3 regions of the Ideonella sp. sgz306126 genome follow, and region 2 is predicted to be linked to each of the others. Evidence: predicted binding sites of a transcription regulator. Region 2 holds the regulator's gene; each other region holds the start of a gene.
The links. Region 2 encodes FNR, which switches genes on or off when oxygen is low (the NO sensors DNR and NnrR bind a similar motif). Its sites were predicted from a motif close to TTGATNNNNATCAA; they were not measured.

Region 1 (2,263 bases), 240 kb from region 2:
CGACGAACAAGGTGCCGGTGAACAGCGCCTGGGCATCGTCGAACAGCGAGTGCGGTGGGGTGGCGGGCTCGGCCGCGGCCGGGTTCATTCGATGACGCCGGCGATGAAGAACTTGATCAGGCCCTTGGCGGCGAAGCCGAGCAGGCCGACGCCCAGGCCCAGGAAGAGCACGAAGGTGCCGAACCGGCCGGCCTTCGATTCACGCGCCAGCTGGATGATGATGAACACCATGTAGAGCATGAAGGCCGTGACGCCGAAGGTCAGGCCGAACCACGAGATCTGCTCTTCCGTGAAGCCGAACATCAGGCGCGCTCCGACCACCCGGAGGTGTCCACCAGGTCACGATAGGCATGCCAGCTGGCATGGGCCAGCCACGGCACGACGATGACCAGGCCGATCAGCATCGACGCCATGCCCAGCCCGGTCAGCGCCAGGATCAGGCCGGCCCACAGGGCCATCGGCAGTGGATGCTCCATCACCACCCGCCAGCTGGTGAACACCGCGGCCAGCACGCTGGCATGGCGGTCCAGCAGCAAAGGCAGCGCGACCACGCTGGAGGCGAACACCGGCGCGGCCAGCACCGCGCCCAGCGCCAGCCAGATCTCGAACAAATGGCCTCGCTCGGCCAGCACCACATGGCGCAGGAAATCCAGCGGCGTGTTGATCGCGACCGGCGCGAAACCGGTGATCAGCGAGGCCGAGGTCATGACCCAGCCCAGGCCGGCGAACGACAGCAGCACGCCGAAGGCCATCAGCCGGCCGTCGTTCGGTTTCCAGGCCGCCAGGGCCGTGCCCAGGCCGGGGGATTCACCGCGCTCCAGGGCCCGGCTGACCGCGTACAGCCCGGTCGCCAGGATCGGCGCGACCAGCAGGAAGGCCGAGAACGCGCCTGCCAGCAGCCAGAAACGGCCGCTCGCCATCACGTAGAGCAGCCCACCGAACAGCGCCAGCGCCAGCCCGTGCAGCAGGCCCGGCACCGGGGCATTCATCAAGTCCGACCAGCCACGGGCCAGCCAGCCCAAGGGCCGAAGCGCGGGAATGCGGCGGACGCCAAAGCTACGGGATTCCTGCAAGGCCTTCTCGGCCATCGGGTTCGGCATGGGGCGCTATCCTGACAGGGGGTGAGGGGAGCCGGCTTGACAAAAAGCAAGTTTGGCGACGGAGCCATGATGCCCGCAATTCGCGCCGGCCTGCGCCGGCGTTCAGCGCAGCAGGCCGGCCGCCGCGGCGGCCAGCGCGGCGGCGTCGCCAGCGTCGAGCTGTAGCACCCGCGCGTGCTCGTGGGCCTGGAAGTGGCCTTGCGTCGAGTGGTCGTACAGCGGGTCGTAGTGCTGCTGGAGCAGTTCGGTCAACATGGCCTGCCATTGGCCCGAGCGGGCCTGGGCCTGCCAGCGGGCCACCGTGGCCTTGCCGCGCAACTCGGTCAGCGTCGCCAGGCGGGTGCACAAGGCCTCGACGTCCTGGGTGAAGAACGCATAATCCTGCAGCAGCAGCGCGCAACGGCCGGCCAGGCTCATCTCGATGCGGACCAGCCGACCCGTTTCGCGCATGGCGGCCAGCAGCGCGTCCGGCACCTGGCGGGCGCCGATGCGCCGGCTTTCGCTTTCGACGTAGACCGGACGGGCCGGGTCCAGTTCGCGCAGCGCCTGCCAGAGCTGGGTCTCGAAGTGCTTTTGCGAGGGCTGGGCGCGGTCGGGCAAGCCGCCCAGCACCGAGCCGCGGTGGCAGGCCAGGGCTTCCAGGTCCAGGGTTTGCGCGCCGGCGGCGTTCAGCGCCTGCAGCAGGCGGGTCTTGCCGCTGCCGGTGCGGCCGCTCAGCACCTGCCACTCGAAGCGGGCCGGCCAGGTGTCGAGTTCGTCGCGCACCCGGGCCCGGAACGCCTTGTAGCCGCCGCTGAGCTGGGTGGTGCGAAAGCCGATCTGCGCCAGCACCAACGACAGGCTGCCCGAGCGCTGCCCGCCGCGCCAGCAATAGACCAGCGGGCGCCAGTCGCGCGGCTGGCCGGCGACGTACCGCTCCAGCGTGTCGGCGATGCGGCGCGACACCAGGGCCGCGCCGAGCTTGCGGGCCTCGAAGGTCGAGACCTGGGTGTAGATCGTGCCGACGCGGGCCCGCTCGGCGTCGTCCAGCACCGGCCAGTTGACGGCGCCGGGCAGGTGGTCTTCGGCGAATTCGGCCGGCGAGCGCACGTCGATCAGCGCATCGAACCGGTCTTCGCCGTCCAGCACCTGCTGGGCGGAGCATTGCGCAAGACTCATCGCCG
Region 2 (2,263 bases):
ATCGCGGGCAGGGACATGGAAGGGGGACTTGAATGAAAGTCGGCAGATCGAGCTTCGGAATACGCTTGCTGTGCGTTCTGTGGCCATCGTTCCTGATGGCCGGAGTGATGGAAATGCTGGTGTTTTCCGTCGTCGACCCGCACACGCTCCAATGGTTCGGCGGTGCCATGATCGAGTGGAGTTCAACGGCCGTCTACACGCTTGCGTTCTTCGCCTTCTGGCTGATCATCTCGACCGCGAGCGCGTTGACGCAATTGCTGGTGACCTGTCCGCCCGACAGCTTCGAGGAGCGTGCCCCTCAACTCTAGCAAGCGCTGCTCGCTTGCCTTCGATACCGGCGCCAGGGCCGGACGGACTGCCAGAATCCAGTCCGGTCTGTGTCAGCAGTTCGCGCCGTTGACCAGTTGCTGCAGTCCGGCCTGATCAACGATGCGGATATGGCGCTGCTTGACTTCGAGAAAGCCATCTTCCTGAAACTTCGAGAAGGTTCGGCTGACGGTTTCCAATTTCAAGCCGAGGTAGCTGCCGATCTCTTCGCGGGTCATCCTCAGAATCAACGAAGAGGCCGAAAAGCCTCGCGCTTCTAGGCGTTGCGTGAGATTCAACAAGAACGCCGCCAGCCGCTCCTCGGCACGCATGCTGCCCAACAACAGCATCACGCCGTGGTCGCGCACGATCTCGCGACTCATGATCTTGTGGAATTGGTGCTGGAGGTCGGTGAACTCACGCGACAAATCCTCCAACTGGCTGTAGGGGATAACGCAGACCTGAGAGTCTTCCAGCGCTACCGCATCGCAGGAATGCCGGTCGTTGCTGATGCCGTCCAGGCCCAGCAATTCGCCTGCCATCTGAAACCCGGTGACCTGATCGCGTCCGTCCTCCGACGACACGCAGGTCTTGAAGAAGCCGGTCCGGACCGCATACAGCGATTGGAACGGATCCCCCGAGTGGAACAGCGTATCGCCTCTGGCGACGGTCTTGCGGGTTGCGACCAGATCATCCAGCCGGTCCAAATCGTTCCTGCCCAAGCCCACGGGCAAGCACAGCTCCCGCAGGTTGCAACTGGAACAGGCCACCTTGAAGGCCTCAGGCTTCACACGCAGCGAATCAGTCATGATGACGATTATCGCTTGAGGGGAAAGTTTGCGGCAGCCCCACGCACGCGGCGTCGCAGGATTCAAACAACGTGCGAGGCAGGGTCTTTCCCGGCACGCAAACGCCAGCTGCCTTGAGACACATCAAGGCTCAGCCCCCCCACTTTGGCACCATCGCGCCATGGAACTTGTTGCCTCCGCACCACCGATCGGGTTGCCCACAGACTTGCTGGAGCGTTTTGACGTTCCCGGGCCCCGCTACACCTCCTACCCGACCGCAGATCGCTTTGTGGAGGCCTTCACAGCGGGCGATTACCAGCGCGCGCTGACGCAGCGCAGCGAAGGCGCCCAGGTCGGGGGCAAGCAGCCGCTGTCGATCTATGTCCACATCCCGTTCTGTGAGTCGGTCTGCTATTACTGCGCCTGCAACAAGGTCATTACCAAACACCATGACCGCGCCGCCGAGTATCTGAGCGCGCTCGACATCGAGATCGGGCTTCACGAGAAGGTGCTGGGCGACCAGCAGGTGGTGTCGCAAATTCACTTCGGGGGCGGGACACCGACGTTTCTGAGCGATGCCGAGTTGTCCGGACTGATGGAGCGGCTGCAACAGGCCTTTCGCGTCGCACCCGGTGCCGAGATCTCGATCGAGGTGGATCCTCGCACCGCTTCGCCGTTGCGCTTGGCGGCTTTGCGGAAGATGGGCTTCAACCGGATCAGCTTCGGGGTGCAGGATTTCGATCCCGAAGTCCAGAAGGCAGTCCATCGGGTCCAGTCCTTCGAGAGCATCCGCGATCTGATGCACGCGGCTCGCGAACTGGGGTTCGAGTCGATCAATGCCGACCTGATCTACGGCTTGCCGAAGCAGACCCCGACCTCCTTCGCCCGCACCGTGGCGCAGATCAGCGAACTCCGACCCGATCGCATCGCCTTGTATTCGTACGCACACCTGCCGCAGCGCTTCAAGCCGCAGCGCCGCATCGATGCGAGTCAATTGCCCCCGCCGGACCATCGTATCGCGATGCTGTCCGGGGCGATCGCCGGTTTTCTCTCCCATGGCTACACCTACATCGGCATGGACCATTTCGCGCTGCAGGGCGACTCGCTGGCGGCGGCCAAGCGCCAAGGGCGACTGCACCGGAACTTCCAGGGCTACAGCACGCAACCCG
Region 3 (2,263 bases), on a different contig from region 2:
CGACGCTGGCCCAGGTGTACTTCTGAGGCGCATCGTGGACGGCGAGTCCTTGCGGGTCGATGCCGAAATCGCCTTGGGGGTGGTGCGGCGCGTTGGGCACCAGCCACAGCAGGCCCCAGTCGTCGCTGACGAGCAGCGAGGCGGCATCCTGCGGGTCGAAACCGAAACCGGGCAGGTAGACGTCCCCCGACACCACCCAGAACACCTCGCGGTCGGTGGGCGCCAGCCAGGGCAGGGCCTTGGCGATGCCGCCGGCGGTCTCCAGCGCGCCGCCGTGGTCGCGCCCTTCCATCGAGTAGTGCAGTTGCAGACCCCAGCGGCGGCCATCGCCCAGCACGGCGGGGAACTGCTCCTCCAGCCAGGCGGTGTTGATCACCACCTCGCGCACGCCGGCGCGCGCCAGCGCCTCCAGGTGGTATTCGATCAGCGGTTTGCCGTGCACCGTCAGCAAGGGCTTGGGGCAGGCATCGGTCAGCGGGCGCATGCGCTCGCCGCGGCCGGCGGCGAGGATCAGTGCGCGCGGGGGCGGTCGGTCGGCGGACATGGGCGGCAGTGTAGGGGGCGCCGCGGGCACCCACGCCGGGTGCAAAAGCCGTGGCTTGGCGATCGCCTCGGTCCGGCCTGTGCGTTCGCACCCCACGCCCGGGCCTGCATGCCCGGGCGCTTCGGCAGGCACTCGCAAGCCCGCAGGGGCTTGCTCGGTCCGGCCTGTGCGTTTCGCACCCCACGCCCGGGCCTGCATGCCCGGGCGCCTCGGCAGGCACTCGCAAGCCCGCAGGGGCTTGCTCGGTCCGGCCTCAGCCCAGTCCGATGGGGGCGGGGGCGTGGTTCAGGATCTGGCGGAACAGCGGCCGGTAGCCGTCCTCGGGTTCATGGCCGGTCAGCGGGTCCTGGTTGGCGGCGAAGGCGGCGTCGAGCTCGGCCCAGTCGGCGGCGCTGAAATGGGTTTCGGCGGCCGGCAGCACCTCGGTCTCTTCGGTGGCCATGTGTTGCAGGTAGGCGGCGATGTAGCGGTCCACGGCCTGCTCGAAGGCCTCGCGACGGCTCTCGCCCATCACCTCGAAGGCCAGCATCAGGTGCTCCAGTTCGCGCACGGCGCGCTCGCCGCTGGCGTGGTCGCGGTCCAGCCGGTCCAGCGTGTCGACCAGTTCCGGCGCGCGGGCGCGCAGCTTGGGAAACAGCAGTTCGCTTTCCTTGGTGTGGTGCAGGCGCTCGGGAAATTCGTCGATGTAGAACAGCATCGCGCGCAGCACGCCGAAGTCGGGCAGATGGTTCTCGCGGCGGGCCTGGGCCAGCAGCATCGGCAGCGAGCGCAGCATCGCGGCCAGGGCGCTGTGTTCATCGCGGATCACGGTCAGTGACAAGGGGCGCATGGGTCATTCTCCGAAGTAGCTGGTTCGCAGCCTGCGCGCCGGTCGTCTTGCGGGCCTTGAGTTGGATCAAGAGTCAACCGATGTGCAAGGCCTTCGCGCGGACCGGCGGGGCCCCCGAGGGCCCGGCTTGGCGGGGCGAGGTGGCGTCCGGATCGGCCGCTAAAATTGGAGGGGTTCGCTTCCGCCTGGCACGGCCCGTGCCGATCCTCTACGCCTCCTCGCCGCATGTCAGCCCACACCCCCCCCAACGAAGTTCCGCAGATGGCCGACGCCATCCGAGCCCTGGCGATGGACGCCGTGCAGCAGGCCAATTCGGGCCATCCGGGTGCGCCGATGGGCATGGCCGACATGGCACAGGCGCTGTGGGCCCGGCACCTGAAGCACAACCCGAAGAATCCGCACTGGGCCGATCGCGACCGCTTCGTGCTCAGCAACGGCCACGCCTCGATGCTGCTGTACGCGCTGCTGAACCTGACCGGCTACGCGCTGCCGATCGCCGAGCTGAAGAACTTCCGCCAGCTGCACAGCCTGACCCCCGGCCACCCCGAGGTCGATGTGACGCCGGGCGTCGAGACCACCACCGGTCCGCTGGGCCAGGGCATCACCAACGCGGTCGGCATGGCGCTGGCCGAGACGCTGCTGGCGGCCGAATTCAACCGTCCGGGCCACCGTCTCGTCGACCACCATACCTATGCCTTCCTCGGTGACGGCTGCCTGATGGAAGGCATCAGCCACGAGGCCTGCGCGCTGGCAGGTGCTTGGAAGCTGAACAAGCTGATCGCGCTGTACGACGACAACGGCATCAGCATCGACGGCCCGGTCAAGCCCTGGTTCGTCGACCACACCGCCGGCCGTTTCGAGGCTTACGGCTGGGCCGTGATCGGCCCGGT

Region 1: the regulator FNR is predicted to act here: its motif matches at 1,137-1,150, upstream of AC0N04_RS13215 (DUF2189 domain-containing protein).
Region 3: the regulator FNR is predicted to act here: its motif matches at 1,430-1,443, upstream of AC0N04_RS07970 (hemerythrin domain-containing protein).

What each region holds. Positions count from the first base shown of each region.
Region 1 covers NZ_JBVYWP010000004.1:165,211-167,473, forward strand. Annotated here, with positions in the region: gene AC0N04_RS13205 (YitT family protein) at 1-88, opposite strand, end outside; gene AC0N04_RS13210 (DUF2788 domain-containing protein) at 85-303, opposite strand; gene AC0N04_RS13215 (DUF2189 domain-containing protein) at 303-1,100, opposite strand; gene mnmH (tRNA 2-selenouridine(34) synthase MnmH) at 1,203-2,258, opposite strand.
Region 2 covers NZ_JBVYWP010000004.1:403,970-406,232, reverse strand. Annotated here, with positions in the region: gene AC0N04_RS14280 (hypothetical protein) at 66-308, shown strand; gene fnr (fumarate/nitrate reduction transcriptional regulator Fnr) at 381-1,115, opposite strand; gene hemN (oxygen-independent coproporphyrinogen III oxidase) at 1,276-2,263, shown strand, end outside.
Region 3 covers NZ_JBVYWP010000002.1:744,648-746,910, forward strand. Annotated here, with positions in the region: gene murU (N-acetylmuramate alpha-1-phosphate uridylyltransferase MurU) at 1-544, opposite strand, end outside; gene AC0N04_RS07970 (hemerythrin domain-containing protein) at 798-1,373, opposite strand; gene tkt (transketolase) at 1,599-2,263, shown strand, end outside.